3 linked regions of the Thermovibrio ammonificans HB-1 genome follow. The protein of the gene in region 3 interacts with the protein of the main gene of each other region in a pairwise test. Links are inferred from orthologs where the notes say so. Each region holds a gene or a part of one and is shown on either strand. Other genes may lie near its edges. The genes, in order: rpe, dnaE and dnaN.

Region 1 (2,899 bases), 350 kb from region 3 along the record:
GTCGGTCAACGGAGCATACGGACCGCTAACGGCCCGCAGAGACCTGGACGGCAACGTGACCCAGATAACCTACTACACCGAGAACTGCTACTTCTTCAAGGGAGTCTGCCAGGTGAAGCTCTGGATTCTAAAAAAGGAGGAAAAACCCCTTTTCCTCGTAAGGAGTGAAAGGCCGATAAACGCACTTACGGCAACGCCCTGGAAGGATTCATTCATAAGCGGGAAGGTCTCTTCAATCGACCTACTGGCACCCTCTACAGACGGCTGGAAAGAGGTTAACGTTGCAAGAGGAGGGTTAATCAAGCTAATTCTAAAGATAAAAGGCGAGGGGGAGCTTCCCCTCACCTTCAAGCTCAGAACCTGAACATCTGACTGATTGAATCCCCGTAGTGGATACGCCTGATGGCCTCTGCAAGCATTGCAGATATCGAAAGCACCTTAACGCCCTCGAACTCCTGCTGAAGGGGAATAGTATCGGTAACAACAACCTCCTTAATAACCCCCTCCTTAACGGCCGTTGAGAGCCTCTCAACAGCCGGCCCGGAGAATACAGGGTGAGTGCAGGCCGTATAAACCTCAACAGCTCCGGCTTCCTTAATGGCCCTCGATGCGTTTACTATAGTTCCCGCAGTGTCTATGATGTCGTCTATGATGATGGCCCGCTTCCCCTTCACCTCTCCGATAATGTTCATAACCTCTGAAACGTTCGGACGCGGACGCCTCTTGTCTATTATCGCTATCGGAGAGCCCAGAACCTTTGCAAAGTTCCTGGCCCTTGCAACGCCGCCGATATCCGGGGAAACCACAACGGTATCCTCGCCCCCCATTCCCATCCTTAGGAAGTAGTCGGTCAGAACCGGACGGGCCTCCAGGTGGTCAACCGGGATGTCGAAGAAGCCCTCAACCTGCTTAGCGTGAAGGTCTACAACAACAACGTGGTTAACGCCGGCGGTGGTAATTATATCGGCAAGAACCTTGGCACTAATGGGGTCCCTCGGATTAACCTTCCTGTCCTGACGGCCGTAAGCGTAGTAGGGAATAACGGCGGTAATCCGTCCGGCAGAAGCCCTCTTAAGGGCGTCTGCAAGGAGGAGAAGCTCCATTATGTTGTCGTTTGCCGGCCTGCACAGGGACTGAACGATAAAGACATCACAGTCCCTTACGCTTTCGTTGACAACCACTTGAATCTCTCCGTCGCTGAAACGGCCAACAGTAACGTCTGCAAGCGGAACTCCCAAGTTTGCGGCCACCTTCCTTGCAAGCTCGGGATTGGCGGTTCCGGTCATCAGCTTAACCTGCTTCATATCACCTCTCCCCAAATCGGTTTAACTTCTCTTTAAAGGCTGCAACGTTCTCTGCCGGGTTTCCCTTAAACACGGCCGAGCCGGCCACAACAACGTCGGCACCCGCTTTCAAAACATCTTCCACGTTCGATAGCTTCACCCCTCCGTCAACCTCAATAACAAGCGAAGGGTTCAGCTCAACTGCCAGCTCCCTTAACCTGCGAATCTTCCCAAGGGAAGTGGGTATAAACTTCTGCCCGCCAAAGCCCGGGTTAACCGACATAACCAGAACAAAATCGAGAAAGGGCAGTATCTCCACCAGGAAGTCAACGGGAGTAGAAGGGTTTATAACAATCCCCGCCTTGGCTCCCAGCTCCTTTATCTGCTCAACTATACGGTGGTGGTGAACGGCCGCCTCAAAGTGAAACGACACCCAGTCGGCCCCGGCCTTTACAAAGGCAGGAATATACCGCTCGGGCTCAACAATCATCAGGTGAACGTCTAAAGGAAGCTCCGTTACCTGCCTCAGAGACTCAACAACGGGAATACCAACGGTGATATTGGGGACAAAACGGCCGTCCATAACATCAACGTGCAGGAGGTCTGCTCCGGCCCTCTCTACGGCCGAAACCTCCTGGGCCAGGCGGGCAAAATCCGCAGACAGTATGGAAGGAGCAAGCATCGGCACCATCTCAACCTCCGGTGAAGCCAAATTCTACCAGCGCCCTACAAATAAAAAAAGGGGGCAAGAGCCCCCTTAAAGAAGAGAAATCGAAGAGGGAGTGGTTAGCCGCTTAAACGGCGTCTCCTCCTGAGTAGGGCAAGGGCAACAGCCGCCGGGAGGTAGGAGAGGAGACCTGCCGGCCCAGACGGGGAGAAAGAGCACCCCCCACCTCCGGAGCTAACCCCTGCCGAGGAGCCGGAACCGGCCACCTCCTTAACAAGACCAACCACAACACTTCTACCGGAAGCGGGAGCAACCTGAACCTCAAGACGGTTACCGCTAACAACCTTCGAAGTAACCGTGCCGTTAACCACCTTAACACCGTAATCGGATAGAGGCTCCTTAATCTCAAAGAGCACCTTAAACGGGTTATCGGAGGGAGCAACCGCAACCGCGGCTATTAAATCACCGGCCGAAACCCCTAAAGCAGAAGCGGCTTCCTCGGTTTGAGCACGGGTGGCAATAACTTCACCGTCTACCTCTACCTTAACCGTAGAGTAGTCGAGGATGGCAGCAGGAAAGCCCATAGACTCAATCTCTCTCCTGGTCCAATCTGCAAAGGCATACTCGGTAAGCGTCCGCTGAACCTTCGGCACGAAAGCGGTAGAGTTCTCAACCGCAGGGTCAAACGGGAAGTAGAGGTTTACCTTCCTCGTGAAAACGGCCCCTTGAAGCTCACTCTCCCTACCGCCGTGGCAGTCGTCACACCTCAAAGCCTCCGGAGCAGGTCTTACGTTATGAGAAACCCCGAAAGGAATAGCCGTTGCAATGAGCTTCACCTCCACATCCCGCCCAACGGCACCGGAAACAACCTTTTTCACCGTAGAAAGGGCCGCGCTCACCTCCCGTTGGGTGTTAACCTCGGGAACTCCGTCGGGAGAGCCGTCAAGGC
Region 2 (4,154 bases), 1.5 Mb from region 3 along the record:
AACGGTTCCAAATATGGCGGGAGCGCCGCCGAACTTCTCCATAGGGGGGTTCCAGACCTTAGAGGTTATGAAGTGCCATACCCCAAAGGTGTGTATGGAGAGCGAAGACTCTTTATAAAGAACCACGAAGAGGGCAAAGAGGATAATCACCACAAGGAGGGTGGCCGCAAGGGCAAATTTGCTAAAGAGCAGGTTTAAGAAGCGGCTCTGCCTGTTCATATTCGCCCCTGATGTGGTCTGGCAAATTTTAACAAAGGAGAAAGTTATCAACGGTGGGCCGGTAGTTTGTTAAGAATTTGTTAAGAGCTTCGGCCGTGTAGAATTAACTTTCCACATAAAGGCGTTCAGGAGAGGCCATGGTAAGGAAAGGAGACTTCGTCCACCTACACCTTCACTCCCAGTACTCGATTCTCGACGGAGCCATAAAGGTTAAAGACCTTGTGAAGAAGGCAAAGGAGCTCGGGATGCCGGCCGTGGCGATAACCGACCACGGAAACATGTTTGCATCCTATGAGCTCTACAAGGCCTGCAAGGAGGAGGGTATAAAGCCCATAATCGGCCAGGAGTTTTACATAGCTAAAGGTTCCAGGTTCGACCGGAAGAAAGGGGGAGAGGGTGAGAAGGGAAGTTACCACCTGATACTGCTGGCCAAGAACGACAAAGGCCTTAAAAATTTGATGAAGCTCAGCACAATCGGATTCACCGAGGGTTTCTACTACAAACCCAGAATAGATAAGGAAGTCCTTGAGAAGTACAGCGAGGGACTGATAGCCCTATCGGCCTGTATCCAGGGCGAGGTGCCGCTCCTTTATCTGATGGGAAAGGAGGAAGAGGCGAGGAGGGCCGCCCAGTGGTATAAGGAGCTCTTCGGGGAGGACTTTTACCTTGAGCTTCAGTACCACGGAATACCCGAACAGAAAAAGGCCAACGAGTTCCTGATAAAACTGGCGAAAGAGCTGGACATTGAGCTGGTTGCAACCAACGACGCCCACTACTTGAACAAGGAAGACTGGGAGGCCCACGACGTCCTGCTCTGCCTGCAGACCGGGAAGAAGCTCAGCGACGAGAAGAGAATGCGCTTTCCCAGCAGGGAGTTCTACGTAAAAGACGCCCAGGAGATGCTGGAAGTTTTTAAAGAGGTTCCCCAAGCGGTATTTAACACTTTAAAGATTGCCGAAAAGGTGGAAGAGAGGCTGGAAACCTTTGAAAACAAAGGTTACCTGCTTCCAAAGTACGAAGTGCCGGAGGGTCACACTTACGACTCTTTCCTGCGGAAACTGGCAGAGGAAGGGCTCGAGAGGAGGTTTAAAGAGCAGGGGATTACAGACGGCGAGAAAAAGCAGGTCTACTACGAGCGCCTAAACCACGAGCTGAAAATCATCAACGATATGGGCTTCCCGGGCTACTTCCTAATCGTTTGGGACTTCATAAACTGGGCCAAGAGGAACGGCATCCCCGTAGGGCCGGGAAGGGGTTCCGCCGCAGGCTCCCTCGTGGCCTATGCCATAGGAATTACCGACATAGACCCCATAAGGTTCAACCTGCTGTTTGAGAGGTTCCTAAACCCGGAAAGGGTAACGATGCCAGATATAGACGTTGATATCTGCCAAGACGGCCGAGACAGGGTTATCCAGTACGTTCGGGAGAAGTACGGCGAAGATAAGGTCTGCCAGATTATCACCTTCGGAACCATGAAGACAAAGATGGTTATCAGGGATGTGGGCAGGGTTCTGGGCATCCCGCCGAAGGAGGTAGATAAGTTAGCCAAGCTCATACCCGACGACGCAAAGAGCGTTGAGGACGCAGTTGAGAGGGCCCCGGAAATCAGGGAGCTTGCCGAAAAAGACGAGACTATAGCGAGGCTGATAAAGATAGCCAAAAGGCTTCAGGGGCTTGCAAGGCAAACGGGAGTTCACGCAGCCGGAGTGGTTATAGCCCCCGAAACCCTCACCGACTACATCCCCCTTGCAAAGAGCAAAGACGGCGACATAACAACCCAGTACGACATGGGGCAGGTTGAGGCCCTGGGCCTGCTGAAGATGGACTTCCTGGGCCTTAAAACCCTGACAATCATAGACAGAACCATAAAGCTCATCAAGGAGAGGCACGGGGTAGAGATAGTCCCGACGAAGCTGCCCCTTGACGACCCCGAAACGTTTAAGCTGCTGCAGTCGGGGAACACCGTAGGGGTGTTCCAGCTTGAATCCCGCGGAATGAGAAACTTGATGAAGAGGCTAAAGCCCAGCGTTTTCGAAGATATCATAGCCCTCGTGGCCCTTTACCGCCCCGGACCGCTTAACTCCGGAATGGCCGAGAGCTACATAAGGAGGAAGCACGGCCAGGAGGAGGTGGATTACATCTTCCCCGAGCTCGAGCCCGTTCTGAAAGAGACCTACGGCCTCTTCATCTATCAAGAGCAGATTATGCAGATAGCAAACATCCTTGCAGGTTACTCTTTGGGTGAGGCCGACCTTTTAAGGCGGGCAATGGGTAAGAAGAAGAAGGAGATTATGGAGGAGCAAAGAAGCATATTCGTAAGCAGGGCCGTTGAGAGGGGCTACCCGAGGGAGAAGATAGAGAAGCTCTTTGACGACATAGCGAAGTTTGCAGAGTACGGTTTTAACAAGTCCCACTCGGCCGCTTACGGCTTCCTTGCCTACGTAACCGCCTACCTGAAAGCCCACTACCCGAAAGAGCTGTTTGCAACTATGATGTCGATAGACTTTGACAAGACCGACGAAATCGTAAAGTTCATCAAGGACTGTAAGGAGAACGGAATAAACGTCCTTCCGCCCGACATCAACAGAAGCGGCGCATACTTTGAGATAGAGGGCGAGGCGATTAGGTTCGGCCTTGCAGGTATTAAAGGGGTTGGAGAGAAGGCCGCCCTCCACATAGAGGAAGTGCGAAAGGAGGGGGGTGAGTTTAAAGACCTGTTTGATTTCTGCAGGAGGGTAGACCTTAAAGTGGTTAACAGGAAGGTTATAGAGGCCCTGATAAAGGCCGGAGCTTTTGACTCAACGGGCATAAACAGAGCTTCCAACCTTGCGGCCCTCGACAGGGCCATGAACGCCGCCCAGAGCATTCAGAAATCCCAGAGCAAAGGGCTCCTCAGCCTCTTCGGAGAGGCCGAGAGCATAGTCCAGGTTGAGTTTCCGGAAGTTGAAGAGTGGCCGGAGAGGGTCAAACTGGAGTATGAGCGCCAGGCCATAGGCTTTTACCTTTCGGGCCACCCGCTACTTGAGTTCAAAGAGATAGTTACGCTTGCCTTTGACTCAACTGCCGAGAAGGAAGAGTGGAAAGACGGCCAAGAGCTCACTCTGGCCGGAGCGATAACGGACGTGAAGCTCCGAAGGACCCAAAGGGGCGACCTTTGGGCAACGGTGGAGCTTACCGACTTAGACGGCAGCACGTCGGTCCTTGTTTTCCCGAGCGTTTTCAAGGAGGCCGGAGAGCACCTTACAGAGGGGAACATAGTGGTGGTTAAGGGAAGCGTTAGGGAGGAGGAAGAGAGCAAGAGCGTAATAGCCAAGGAGATAGTTCCTCTGAACAGGGAGATAGTGGATAAAATAACGGAAGTTTCCATTAAGCTCAAAGGAGAGGAGATAACCGAGGAGCTCCTCAAAGAGCTTCACACCTTCATCCAGAACCACTCCTCTCCCGACGGTAAGCCGGTTGTAGTTGAGGCGGAGCTGCCCGACTGCTTTGTAAAATTGCAAATAGACCCGAGCCTCCGACTACCCGTTGAACCACAAGTTCTAAGGGAGCTCGGCAAGCTGATACCTAAGGAGAGAATAAAGGTCCACTGAGGTTGCAAAGATGGGAGGAGTTTACGAGTTTGAAAACAAGGTTGAGAAACTGCGCAAAAAAATAGAGGAACTGAAAAAGTTGGGAAAGCACGACCCTACCGTAATAGAGGAGATAGAGAAGAAGTTCCTCAAGAAGATTGAGGAGTTCTACAGCTCGCTGTCGGCGTGGGATAGGGTGCAGATTGCCCGCCACCCGAACCGCCCCCACGCAATCGACTACATAAAGAGCGTTTTCAGCGACTTCGTAGAGCTCCACGGCGACCGCCACTGCGGAGACGGCAAAGCGATAATAGCCGGATTCGCCAAGTTTAAAGGGGAGCCCGTCTGCGTAATCGGCCAGGAGAA
Region 3 (2,974 bases):
AAGGCAGAGCTTGAGGGAATAGAGGTCAGCGACAAGGTCATAAAGCTCATAGCCACGATAATAAAGTCCAACATCAGGCAACTTGAAGGGGCCCTTATAAAACTGAAGGCAAAGGCAACGCTGGAAGGGAAACCGATAACCGAACGGCTTGTAAGGGAGCTCTTCTCCCAAGAGAGTCCCGAGGAAAGGGCAGAAAAGAGGCGCAGGGAGATTTCGCTGAAGCTCATAAAGACAACCGTGAGCAGCGAGTTCGGAGTAGACGAAGAGCTCCTCTTGAGCTCGTCCAGGAAGAAACAGGTTGCCCTGGCAAGGCAGGTGGCGATGTACCTGGCAAAGAGGATAGGGAACTACCCCTACACCCAGATAGCTGCGGCCTTCAACAGGGACGACCACACAACGGTTCTCCACGCCGTTAGGAAGGTGGAAGAGCTCCGGAAGAGGGATGAAAAGATTAATCAGCTTTTAGAAAAGCTTGAACTCAAAGTTAGAGAAGAGGTTGAACGCTCTTCCCAAGTTATCCACAGTGATGTGGATAACTATGTGGATAAGTCTGTGGATAACTGAAATCTGTGGATAACTTATTAACCGTAAATTTCAGTTATCCACATAAAAAAGTTATCCACACAGTTATCCACAGAAAAATCGCCGAGTTATCCACATAATGTGGATAACTCTGAGGGTCGAAGCCTTTGGGGCGTAAGGAAGTTTCCGAAAAGTGCACAATTTTTGTGCACCTATAATTATTATTACTTAGAGATATATATCTATATATCCCGTAATAGAAGTAAATATATATAGGGAGGTGAGCTTAATGAAAATTAAAGTCAACAAGGCCCTGATTCGGGACGCGGTGAAAGTTGCAGCCTCGGCCGCAGATAAGAGGGGTAACGTTCCGATACTCTCGAACGTTCTGCTGGAGGCCGAGGATAACCTGTTAAGGCTTGTGGCAACGAATTTAGAGATAGGGATATCCACAGTTGTGGATTGTTCGGTGGAGGAGTGTGGAAAAACCACCGTTAACGCGGGCAAGGCGGCGAAGCTCTTCTCCTCTATAACGGGGGAAGAGGTGAGCCTGTCTGCAGGCGACTCTAAGCTCGTTGTAGAAACGGCAAACTCCCGGTTTTCACTTGCCACCTTACCCCCCGAGGAGTTCCCCGAGGTTGAGCTTCCCCAAACCTTTCCCGTTACTCTGCCCTCTCAGGAGATAGACAGGGCCATACGGAAGGTGGCTTACGCCGCAAGCAAGGACGAGGCCCGTTACATCCTCACCGGCGTCCTGTTCCGCTCTGTAAACGGTGCTCTCCACGCAGTTGCCACCGACGGCCACAGATTGGCCCTCTACGAGATTTCTGCAGCCGCCCAAGGGGTGAACTCGATAATTCCGAAAAAATCGCTCAGCGAGCTTAAAAAGCTGCTCAGAGAGAGCGAAGAGGTGGGGATTGTGGAAACGGGCAACAAGCTCTACTTCAACACCGGCGACACGGTGATGTGGACCTCCCTGATAGAAGGGGAGTACCCGGACTACACCGCCGTTATCCCCGAAGGGAACTCCAAAGTTCTTACCGCCGACAGGGAAGAGCTTCTCTCCGCCCTGAAGGAGGTTGCGGTAATCTTCGACAAAGAAGAGGTAAGGGGAGCGGTTTTCACCCTCTCCGACGGAAAACTTACTATAACCGCCAGGAAGATTGAGGGCGATGCCGCCGAAGAGGCCGAGGTTACAATTCCCGTAGACTACTCCGGCGGGGAGTTCCAGATAGGTTTCAACATCGTTCACCTTATTGAATCTGTGGGCTCCTTCGACGGAGAGACCCTAAAGATAGCCATGGAGGAGCCGGTTACTCCCGTCCTTATCACCTCTCCGGAGGAGCCTCAGCTCACCAACGTTATCATGCCGATGAAGGTGTGATGGGCAGAGTGAAAACGCTCCCCAACCTGCTTACCGTTTTAAGAGTAGCCCTTTTGCCCTTTATCGTTGTGTCGATTATCCAGGGCCACAACCTGCTGGCCCTGGTTCTATTTACCCTTTCGGCTTTAACAGACTTCCTCGACGGTTTCCTGGCGAGGCGCTCAAAATCTGTTACCTACCTGGGTATGCTGCTCGACCCGGTTGCAGACAAACTGCTCACCTCCTCTACGCTGATTTCGCTGGCTTACGTGAAGCTCTGCGACCCCTACTCGGTTATAGCCATAGTAGGCCGCGAGGAGGCCGTTACCGGCATGAGGGCCATGGCCGCATCCCGTGGACTGGTTATACCGGCCTCTGCCGGTGGCAAGGTGAAAACCGTCCTTATAATGGCTTCCATACTCCTGCTCCTTGCAGGGTTCAGGGAAATCGGAGAGCTTCTGCTTATCGTCTCTGCGGCTGTGGCCATACTGACCGGAGTTCTCTACTTCGTAAACTTCTTCAAAGCTTTGGGGGATAGATGATTTTCGCCGTTATACTGCTTGCGTTTCTGCTCGGTTCCGTGCCCTTCGGTTACGTGATAGGAAAGCTTAAAGGGGTAGACGTAAGGAAACACGGCAGCGGCAACATAGGGGCCACAAACGTTTCAAGAGTTCTCGGGAAAAAGTGGGGTGCCGTTGTTCTACTACTCGATGCCCTAAAAGGTGCCCTGCCGGTGTTGCTCCTTAAGCTCTCGGGAGCTCCCCTTCACTACCAGGTCCTTGCAGGTCTGGCCGCTGTCCTCGGCCACTGCTTCTCCCCTTTCCTCGGCTTCAGGGGAGGAAAGGGCGTTGCAACGGGGTTGGGAGCCTTCCTCGTAATATCGCCTAAAGTCACCTTCTTTGCCTTTCTTATATTCATCGTGGTCTTCCTGCTGACAAGGTACGTCTCACTCTCCTCAATTACCGCTGCCCTTTCGTATCCGCTGCTTTTTAAGTTCTTTGAAAAACCCGACGAGGCCTCCTTCATAGCCGTTGCCGTTACGGCATTTGTGATTGTGGCAAAGCACTACCAGAACATACTGAGACTGCT

The links.
Region 1: the proteins of dnaN (region 3) and rpe interact in binary tests that used the Escherichia coli proteins (3 or more experiments, as listed by UniProt). The link is inferred for Thermovibrio ammonificans HB-1 from one-to-one orthologs.
Region 2: the proteins of dnaN (region 3) and dnaE interact in binary tests that used the Escherichia coli proteins (3 or more experiments, as listed by UniProt). The link is inferred for Thermovibrio ammonificans HB-1 from one-to-one orthologs.

The regions. Positions count from the first base shown.
Region 1 is NC_014926.1:353,942-356,840, reverse strand. What follows is about bases 141-2,890. They hold rpe (ribulose-phosphate 3-epimerase), read right to left. Parts: upstream 1,975-2,890; coding sequence 1,306-1,974; downstream 141-1,305. Other genes in these bases: THEAM_RS01980 (cytochrome c3 family protein), read right to left, coding at 2,070-2,890; THEAM_RS01990 (ribose-phosphate diphosphokinase), read right to left, coding at 354-1,304; THEAM_RS01995 (PulJ/GspJ family protein), read left to right, coding at 141-364. In the rest of the region: more of THEAM_RS01995, read left to right, coding at 1-140; more of THEAM_RS01980, read right to left, coding at 2,891-2,899. UniProt on the Escherichia coli protein: Catalyzes the reversible epimerization of D-ribulose 5-phosphate to D-xylulose 5-phosphate.
Region 2 is NC_014926.1:1,463,243-1,467,396, forward strand. The notes cover bases 5-4,009. They hold dnaE (DNA polymerase III subunit alpha), read left to right. Parts: upstream 5-356; coding sequence 357-3,809; downstream 3,810-4,009. Other genes in these bases: pstC (phosphate ABC transporter permease subunit PstC), read right to left, coding at 5-219; THEAM_RS07585 (acetyl-CoA carboxylase carboxyltransferase subunit alpha), read left to right, coding at 3,820-4,009. Also shown: more of pstC, read right to left, coding at 1-4; more of THEAM_RS07585, read left to right, coding at 4,010-4,154. UniProt on the Escherichia coli protein: DNA polymerase III is a complex, multichain enzyme responsible for most of the replicative synthesis in bacteria. This DNA polymerase also exhibits 3' to 5' exonuclease activity. The alpha chain is the DNA polymerase catalytic subunit.
Region 3 is NC_014926.1:7,504-10,477, forward strand. Bases 34-2,858 are described here. They hold dnaN (DNA polymerase III subunit beta), read left to right. Parts: upstream 34-811; coding sequence 812-1,906; downstream 1,907-2,858. Other genes in these bases: dnaA (chromosomal replication initiator protein DnaA), read left to right, coding at 34-564; pgsA (CDP-diacylglycerol--glycerol-3-phosphate 3-phosphatidyltransferase), read left to right, coding at 1,906-2,427; plsY (glycerol-3-phosphate 1-O-acyltransferase PlsY), read left to right, coding at 2,424-2,858. Outside these bases: more of dnaA, read left to right, coding at 1-33; more of plsY, read left to right, coding at 2,859-2,974. UniProt on the Escherichia coli protein: Confers DNA tethering and processivity to DNA polymerases and other proteins. Acts as a clamp, forming a ring around DNA (a reaction catalyzed by the clamp-loading complex) which diffuses in an ATP-independent manner freely and bidirectionally along dsDNA.